DNA from 3 places in the Caldalkalibacillus uzonensis genome. Region 3 is predicted to be linked to each of the others. Evidence: predicted binding sites of a transcription regulator. Region 3 holds the regulator's gene; each other region holds the start of a gene.
What was found. Region 3 encodes Rex, which represses fermentation and respiration genes when NADH is low (regulators of the CRP and FNR family bind a similar motif). Its sites were predicted from a motif close to TTGTGAAATATTTCACAA; they were not measured.
Positions count from the first base shown of each region.

Region 1: J2S00_RS09160 (nitrate reductase subunit alpha) is a predicted target of Rex. The motif match lies at 1,091-1,108, and genes of this name have one in related genera.
Region 2: J2S00_RS11555 (cytochrome c oxidase subunit 2A) is a predicted target of Rex. The motif match lies at 973-990, and genes of this name have one in related genera.

Region 1 covers NZ_JAUSUQ010000006.1:45,801-48,067, forward strand. Annotated here, with positions in the region: gene J2S00_RS09150 (MFS transporter) at 1-367, shown strand, start outside; gene queD (6-carboxytetrahydropterin synthase QueD) at 540-980, shown strand; gene J2S00_RS09160 (nitrate reductase subunit alpha) at 1,198-2,267, shown strand, end outside.
Region 2 covers NZ_JAUSUQ010000008.1:94,270-96,536, forward strand. Annotated here, with positions in the region: gene J2S00_RS11545 (b(o/a)3-type cytochrome-c oxidase subunit 1) at 1-249, opposite strand, end outside; gene J2S00_RS11550 (cytochrome c oxidase subunit II) at 246-719, opposite strand; gene J2S00_RS11555 (cytochrome c oxidase subunit 2A) at 743-913, opposite strand; gene J2S00_RS11560 (phosphosulfolactate synthase) at 1,153-1,935, opposite strand; gene J2S00_RS11565 (ammonium transporter) at 2,224-2,267, shown strand, end outside.
Region 3 covers NZ_JAUSUQ010000014.1:16,488-18,754, reverse strand. Annotated here, with positions in the region: gene moaC (cyclic pyranopterin monophosphate synthase MoaC) at 1-486, shown strand, start outside; gene J2S00_RS15955 (MogA/MoaB family molybdenum cofactor biosynthesis protein) at 488-976, shown strand; gene J2S00_RS15950 (redox-sensing transcriptional repressor Rex) at 976-1,641, shown strand; gene J2S00_RS15945 (twin-arginine translocase TatA/TatE family subunit) at 1,646-1,831, shown strand; gene tatC (twin-arginine translocase subunit TatC) at 1,942-2,267, shown strand, end outside.

The DNA of each region.
Region 1 (2,267 bases), on a different contig from region 3:
AATTCTGGGGGTCGTTTTTATTGGAGTGGTCTTAGGTGCCTTGCTTATGAGCATTTCAACCAATAATTTGTTTTTCTTCAGTATTGGGTGTTTAGGTGTAGCCTTCCTAGTGGGGGCAGGTAACGGCGCGGTTTTCAAATTGGTACCACAAGTAGCACCGGAAAATACGGGCGCTGTAACCGGAGTGGTTGGTGCTTTTGGGGGAATAGGAGGTTTCTTTCCGCCAATTCTTCTGGGAGGTATTAAAGATCTGACCGGAGATTACTGGTTAGGCTTTGTCTTGCTTGCCATTGTGGCACTAGTGTGCTTCCTTGTAAACCGCCAGTCATTTGGAAAAGAAAAGAGGGCATCACATAAGCTGGCATAGTTTGAAGCAGAGTACAATATTAGGATTAAACGGAGGTGTTAACCTCCTTTTTTTAAATTGGGCGAACCAAGCCGTTGGAGGACAACTACTACCAGGTAAATAAGCGGTAAGCTGTCAAATTTGAAATGACTCGAATCTCTAGCTTGAAAATATTTAACGGGGAGTGAGAATGATGCCCAATGAAGTAATTGTCAGTAAGCGTTTTACTTTTGACAGTGCCCATCAGCTGGTCGGACACAAGGGGAAGTGTGCTAACCTACATGGTCACACTTATATTCTGGAAGTCATGGTTAAAGGTGAAACAAAGTGCGAGCAGCATGGTTCAGACGAAGGGTTTGTGATAGACTTTGCTGATTTAAAGGATATTGTCAAACTTAAGGTCTTAAACAGTCTGGACCATGCCTTTTTAGCCAAAGGAGATGAACCTGTTATTGATGTTTTGAAGGCGTCAGGGTCTAAAGTGGTCATCCTTGGTTTCAGAACAACGGTTGAAAATCTGGCAATCTATATTTGCCGGACACTCAAAAATGCAGGTTTGCCACTTTATGCTGTCAGGCTTTATGAAACGCCAACAAGCTGGGCGCAAGTGATGGCCGATGATATTAGGGACTAATTGGTTGTATGCAGGAAAATAAGGATGAGCATCTATACAGGAAGTTTCACCAGGCGGGACTGTGACGAGTTATTGACAATTTGGTTAAAAAAATATGATAAAGCCATATAGTGTGAAATATTTCACATCTCCAAGCTTGTTCCCCAGATAAAATGAGGTCACAGATCATCTTATGTTGGTTATAGAGCATGACATAACTCTAGAGGAGTGAACAAACTTGGGTAAAAAAAGGTCACCACTTTTGGAACGCCTTAATTTTTTTTCACCTGCTGAACGACTCAGCAATCAGCACAGCGAGGTGACTTATCATGATCGGGACTGGGAGAATGTTTATCGACGCAGATGGCAGCACGACAAAGTGGTTCGTTCCACCCATGGTGTCAATTGTACCGGTTCATGCAGCTGGAACATTTATGTGAAAGATGGCATTGTTACCTGGGAAGGACAGCAGATAGATTATCCTTCCACAGGACCTGATATGCCAGATTTTGAACCACGGGGTTGTCCGCGTGGAGCGAGTTTCTCCTGGTATATCTATAGTCCGTTACGTGTCAAGTATCCTTATATTCGCGGTGTGTTGCTTAAATTGTGGCGCGAGGCTAAGCAAGAACATTCCGACCCCTTACAAGCGTGGGAAAGCATTGTTGAAAATCCTGAAAAAGCCAAACAGTACAAACAGGCCAGAGGTAAGGGTGGATTTGTCCGGGCCAGTTGGGATGAAGCGGTTAATCTTATTGCTGCTTCACTTCTGTACACAATCAAAAAGTACGGCCCAGACCGCAATGTAGGTTTCTCTCCGATTCCGGCCATGTCCATGGTCAGCCATGCCGCAGGTGCCCGCTTTATGAATCTGATTGGCGGACCGCTTTTAAGCTTTTATGATTGGTATGCGGATTTGCCCCCGGCTTCGCCGCAAATATGGGGAGACCAGACCGATGTTCCTGAAAGCAGCGATTGGTATAATTCGGGTTATATCATCACCTGGGGTTCCAATATTCCCCAAACACGGACGCCTGATGCTCATTTCTTGGCTGAAGTACGTTATAAGGGAACCAAAGTGGTTTCGGTCAGTCCTGACTATGCCGAGTCTACCAAATTTGCAGATGACTGGCTGCCCGTTAAACAGGGAACAGACGGTGCCTTGGCCATGGCCATGGGACATGTAATTTTGAAAGAGTTTTACGTCGAGAAACAAACGGAATATTTTCTGAACTATGCCAGAAAGTATACTGATTTTCCATTCTTAGTTACTTTGAAGAAAAGTGATGATGGATTTATTGCTGGCCG
Region 2 (2,267 bases), on a different contig from region 3:
GCCCGCATTAAGGAAGGCAAAAATAAAGTAGGTTGTAAATACAAGAGCCAATAATAAACCGTGAGCGGTGAGGACTTGGTAATAGTTAATGCCGGCCGGCAAGTCGATGAATCCCGCCCGTTGCAATCCTTGAACCACACCAGCTATAGCACCGATCAGAAAAGCCGTAAAAGCGACATAGATATAAGCCATACTCAGTTTGGCATCGGAGGGATTCACTTCTGTTCCCGCTTTCACTTTGGCTATCATTGTTCAATCACCTCGATTGTCATTTGCATGTAGTGGTGGCCAGCGCCACAGTATTCGTTACATAACACTAAATAAGAACCTGGTTCGGTGAAGGTGTGTCTCGCCTGGTTGACGTGGCCAGGAGTGACCATCATGTTCACATTGGTACCGGGAATGGTGAAACTGTGTATGACATCCTCGCTGGTCACTTCGAAGATTACGGTGGCTCCTGCAGGTACTTCAATGACATTAGGGCGGTAGCCGAAGGTCATAGCCACAATATTGGCCACATACGTTTGATCATCAATTTGAACAAGCCCCGGATCATCAAATGGGGGCGTTTCACTTACGTTGAGCGGGTCAACAACCGCATCGTGACTGGGCGGGTACTGTCCCATGGCAAAGGCACCGACACCTAAAACAGATAAAAAGACAATTAATGTGCCAATTCCGAAATAGAGCCAATATTTTTCATAACGATGAAGATGCATCGGTCATAAACCTCCTTATCTGGTTATGAGCGTGACAGAAAGAGTGCAAAAACGGCCAGCCAGCTAATGACAATAAACAGACCCAGGCCAAACACGGAGAATAATGTTCCTTTCAGGGATGTATCCGTTTCCGTTTCTTGCCGGATGGAAGTTACATTTTGCTTCTTACTGGTCTCCAAGTCAGGGCGTGCCATGGTACCTACTCCTTTCCTTTGTTTTACATTTAAATCATAGCGCTAAGATGCCCTTAAGCATGTGATATATGTCACAATCAATGGGAGTATGCACCAAATGTCATGATATTGTCAAAATTCCATGCCAAATAAAGGACAAGCAACGTGAAATCAAAAAGGACCATCAGCTGCCTGGCTTGCAACCATCTTGTGATCAGCAGTCAGGCAGGTGACAGTCCTCTAATGTTCAACAAACCATTTTACTCTCCCGCTGCACATTCTTCAAATAGATACAGAGTGTCAGACCTTAAGCCCAGTCTTAGGGTTTCTACAGAAATAATGTCTCCAAAGGGGATATTGGCCAAATTAACGTTCGTTCCAAACTTCCTGATAAAGTAAGTTTGCAGCTGTTTGTTCGGAGCTTCAAAGATGAGGCGGTTTATATCCACATCCGCTTCAATCAGCTCCTCGATCAGACCATGTCTTAACTCTCCATTTTCTCTGCATATTCCGCTTGTTCCGCTTTCCCTTGCCTCGGTGATTACCATCGCTGCTCCTGCTTGTAAGTCCTCTTCGATATACTCAATCCACCTGGAAGGATGGAGCTCCCGGGATCGTTGCTGGTCCTTATATCCCACTTCACTGAAAACGGTGAACTCATGAGCAAAATCAGCAATGAAACTGGCTTTATCCCTGTTGCTCAGCGGAACCGTGCCATTTGAGATCTCAACATGCTGGCAGCCGTGCTGGAGGCAGAAATGATAATAATCCGTTACTTTTTTCTGCAGCAGGAACTTCTCAAACAAAGTTCCCCCAAAAAAGAAAGCCACGTTATTGACTCTCAAACAGCCTATCTTTTCTTCAAGACAGTCGGAGACAAGGGAAGTTCCCCAGCCAAATTTGACAAAATCAATATAGCCGGCGTGGGTGCTGATGACGTCCTTGAAGTAACCGACAGGCATCCCCTTATCAATAACTATGGTTAACCCGCATGTTCTGGGTTTAGCTGGCCTGGGTGGCAAGGATAATGAATGCTGATTCATAACAGATAAGCACTCCTTCCTGGGCATCTGCCCCATCTTAGCTAGCACATTTTATTCTGCTGGACAGCAAGTGGTTCCAGTTACAAACAGCATTTCAATCATGAAGTGACCAAAAAAATTGCACTCTTGAACTTACAAAATCTATGTCAAATTATCTTACAGATTAGTTGCGACATAACGACTAAGATGTGAAAATATAACTAACGTTATATGTTAACTATATTTACGTTAAATGGGCGGTGCGACGTGTGCTGCTCATGTAAAACAAAGAAAGGAGTTGGATCGGAAATGGGAGAGTTGTTTTACCTTAATGCACTGTGGGTGATGGTGGC
Region 3 (2,267 bases):
TCGTCATTTACCCATTTTAATGAACAGGGGAGGGCCAGGATGGTCGATGTCTCTGATAAACAAGAGACCAAACGGACGGCTGTGGCCTTCAGCCAGGTTCAAATGCCCCGTGAAGTTTTGGATCAGATTGAACAAGGGAAGGTTAAAAAGGGGGATGTACTGGCCGTTGCCCAAGTGGCTGGTGTGATGGCCGCTAAAAATACACCCCAATGGATTCCCATGTGTCATCCTTTGCCCTTGACAGGGATCGACATTCGCTTTGAACCGGTACGGGAAGGGAAACAGGCTGTGATTAAAATTTATGCGGAAGTAAAAACAACAGGAAAAACAGGTGTAGAAATGGAAGCACTTACAGCTGCACAAGCGGCCGCCCTGACCATTTATGATATGTGTAAAGCATTGGACAAAGGCATGGTGATTGGCCCCACCTATCTCCTGAAAAAAACAGGAGGCAAAAGCGGAGATTTCAAGAGGGAGGAACGTTAGTATGTGGAAAGTGGCCATTGTTGTAGCGAGCAATAAAGCATCACGGGGGGAGCGGGTGGATAACAGCGGGCCGGCGGTAAAAGATGTGTTAACCCACCATCTGGAAGCCAATGTTATCATCTACCGTGTCTTGCCGGATTGTATCGAAACCCTGAAAGAAAATATGATTGAGATCACCGACCGTCACCAAGTGGATTTGCTGGTCACTGTGGGCGGAACAGGCTTAAGTCCGGATGACGTCACCCCTGAAGCGACCAGACAGGTGATTGACCGCGTCGTTCCAGGCATGGCTGAAGAGATGCGGCGCAAAGCACTGGAGAGCTCCCGCTTGGCCATGTTTACCCGCGCCATTTGCGGTACGCGCGGCAACTCGCTCATTATTAACCTTCCGGGTGCTGTGCAAGATGCTCAAACCTGTTTAGAAGCAATCATTGATCAATTGCCTAACGCTTTGACTATTTTGCGTGGTGAAGAAGGGGTTAATGCCTGATGAGCGAGCAACGGATTCCGCAAGCCACAGCCAAGCGGCTGCCGTTGTATTACCGGGTGCTGGAAAATATTAAAAGGGCAGGAAAACAGCGCATCTCATCGACGGAACTGAGCGAAGCTGTTAAAATAGATGCAGCCACCATCCGGCGGGATTTTTCCTACTTTGGAGCGCTGGGCCGCAAAGGTTATGGGTACAATGTGGAGTATTTATTGTCCTTTTTTCGGAAAATCTTAGAACAAGATAATAAAACAGGCGTGGTGCTCATCGGGGTTGGTAACCTGGGTACGGCCCTGTTGCGCTATAATTTCCAAAAAAGCCACAACATCAAAATTATGAAAGCCTACGACGTTGATCCGCACAAGATTGGCCAAACCATTGGCGGGATCCCCATTTATGCTTTGGACAATCTCCAGGAAGGGGACCTGGCTGACACCCCCATTGCCATTTTAACGGTGCCGGCCCAAGTGGCTCAAGAGACAGTAAACCTGCTGATCAAAGCTGGCATCAAAGGGATCCTTAACTTTACCCCTGCCAGAATTGATGTGCCAGATCATATCCGTATCCATCATATTGATCTGACCATCGAATTACAAACCCTGATTTACTTTTTAAAACATTATCCTTCACCTTCTAAGGAAGAAGGATTGGATAAATTGGAGGGATAAACAAATGCCAACTATCGGACCTGTCAGTTTAATTTTAATTATTTTAGTGGCACTGCTCTTGTTCGGGCCGAGCAAACTGCCTGAATTGGGCCGTGCCTTTGGAAAAACCTTGCGTGAATTTAAAAATGCCACCAATGGCCTGGTTGATGAGGATAAACCGAAGCAAACAGAAGAGAAAAACGATCGTTAAACAATTGTTTAAACTGCCTGGTGCCGGAGGAGAGAGAAATGGAGCAGGAACAGCGTTCCATACCCAAACATATCAAAAGAACCAATATTAAGCACAAGCAAAGCGATGATATGAGCGTCATGGAACATATCGGTGAATTGAGAAAAAGGGTCATCTATGTTTTGATCCTTTTTCTTGTGTCCATGGTATTGGGATTTTTCCTCGCCGATAACGTGGTGCAGTATCTGCAAAAACAACCGGTGGCTGCTCAGATTCCCTGGGTGGTCATCGGTTTAACTGATGCCTTTAAGGTTTTTTTCCTGTTTTCCATCGTCGTTGGTTTGGTGATAACCTTTCCATTTGCGTTGTACCAAATCTGGGCCTTTGTTAGCCCAGGTTTAACCGAGAAAGAACGTAAAATCACCCTGGCCTACATTCCAGGGGCTGCCGTTCTGTT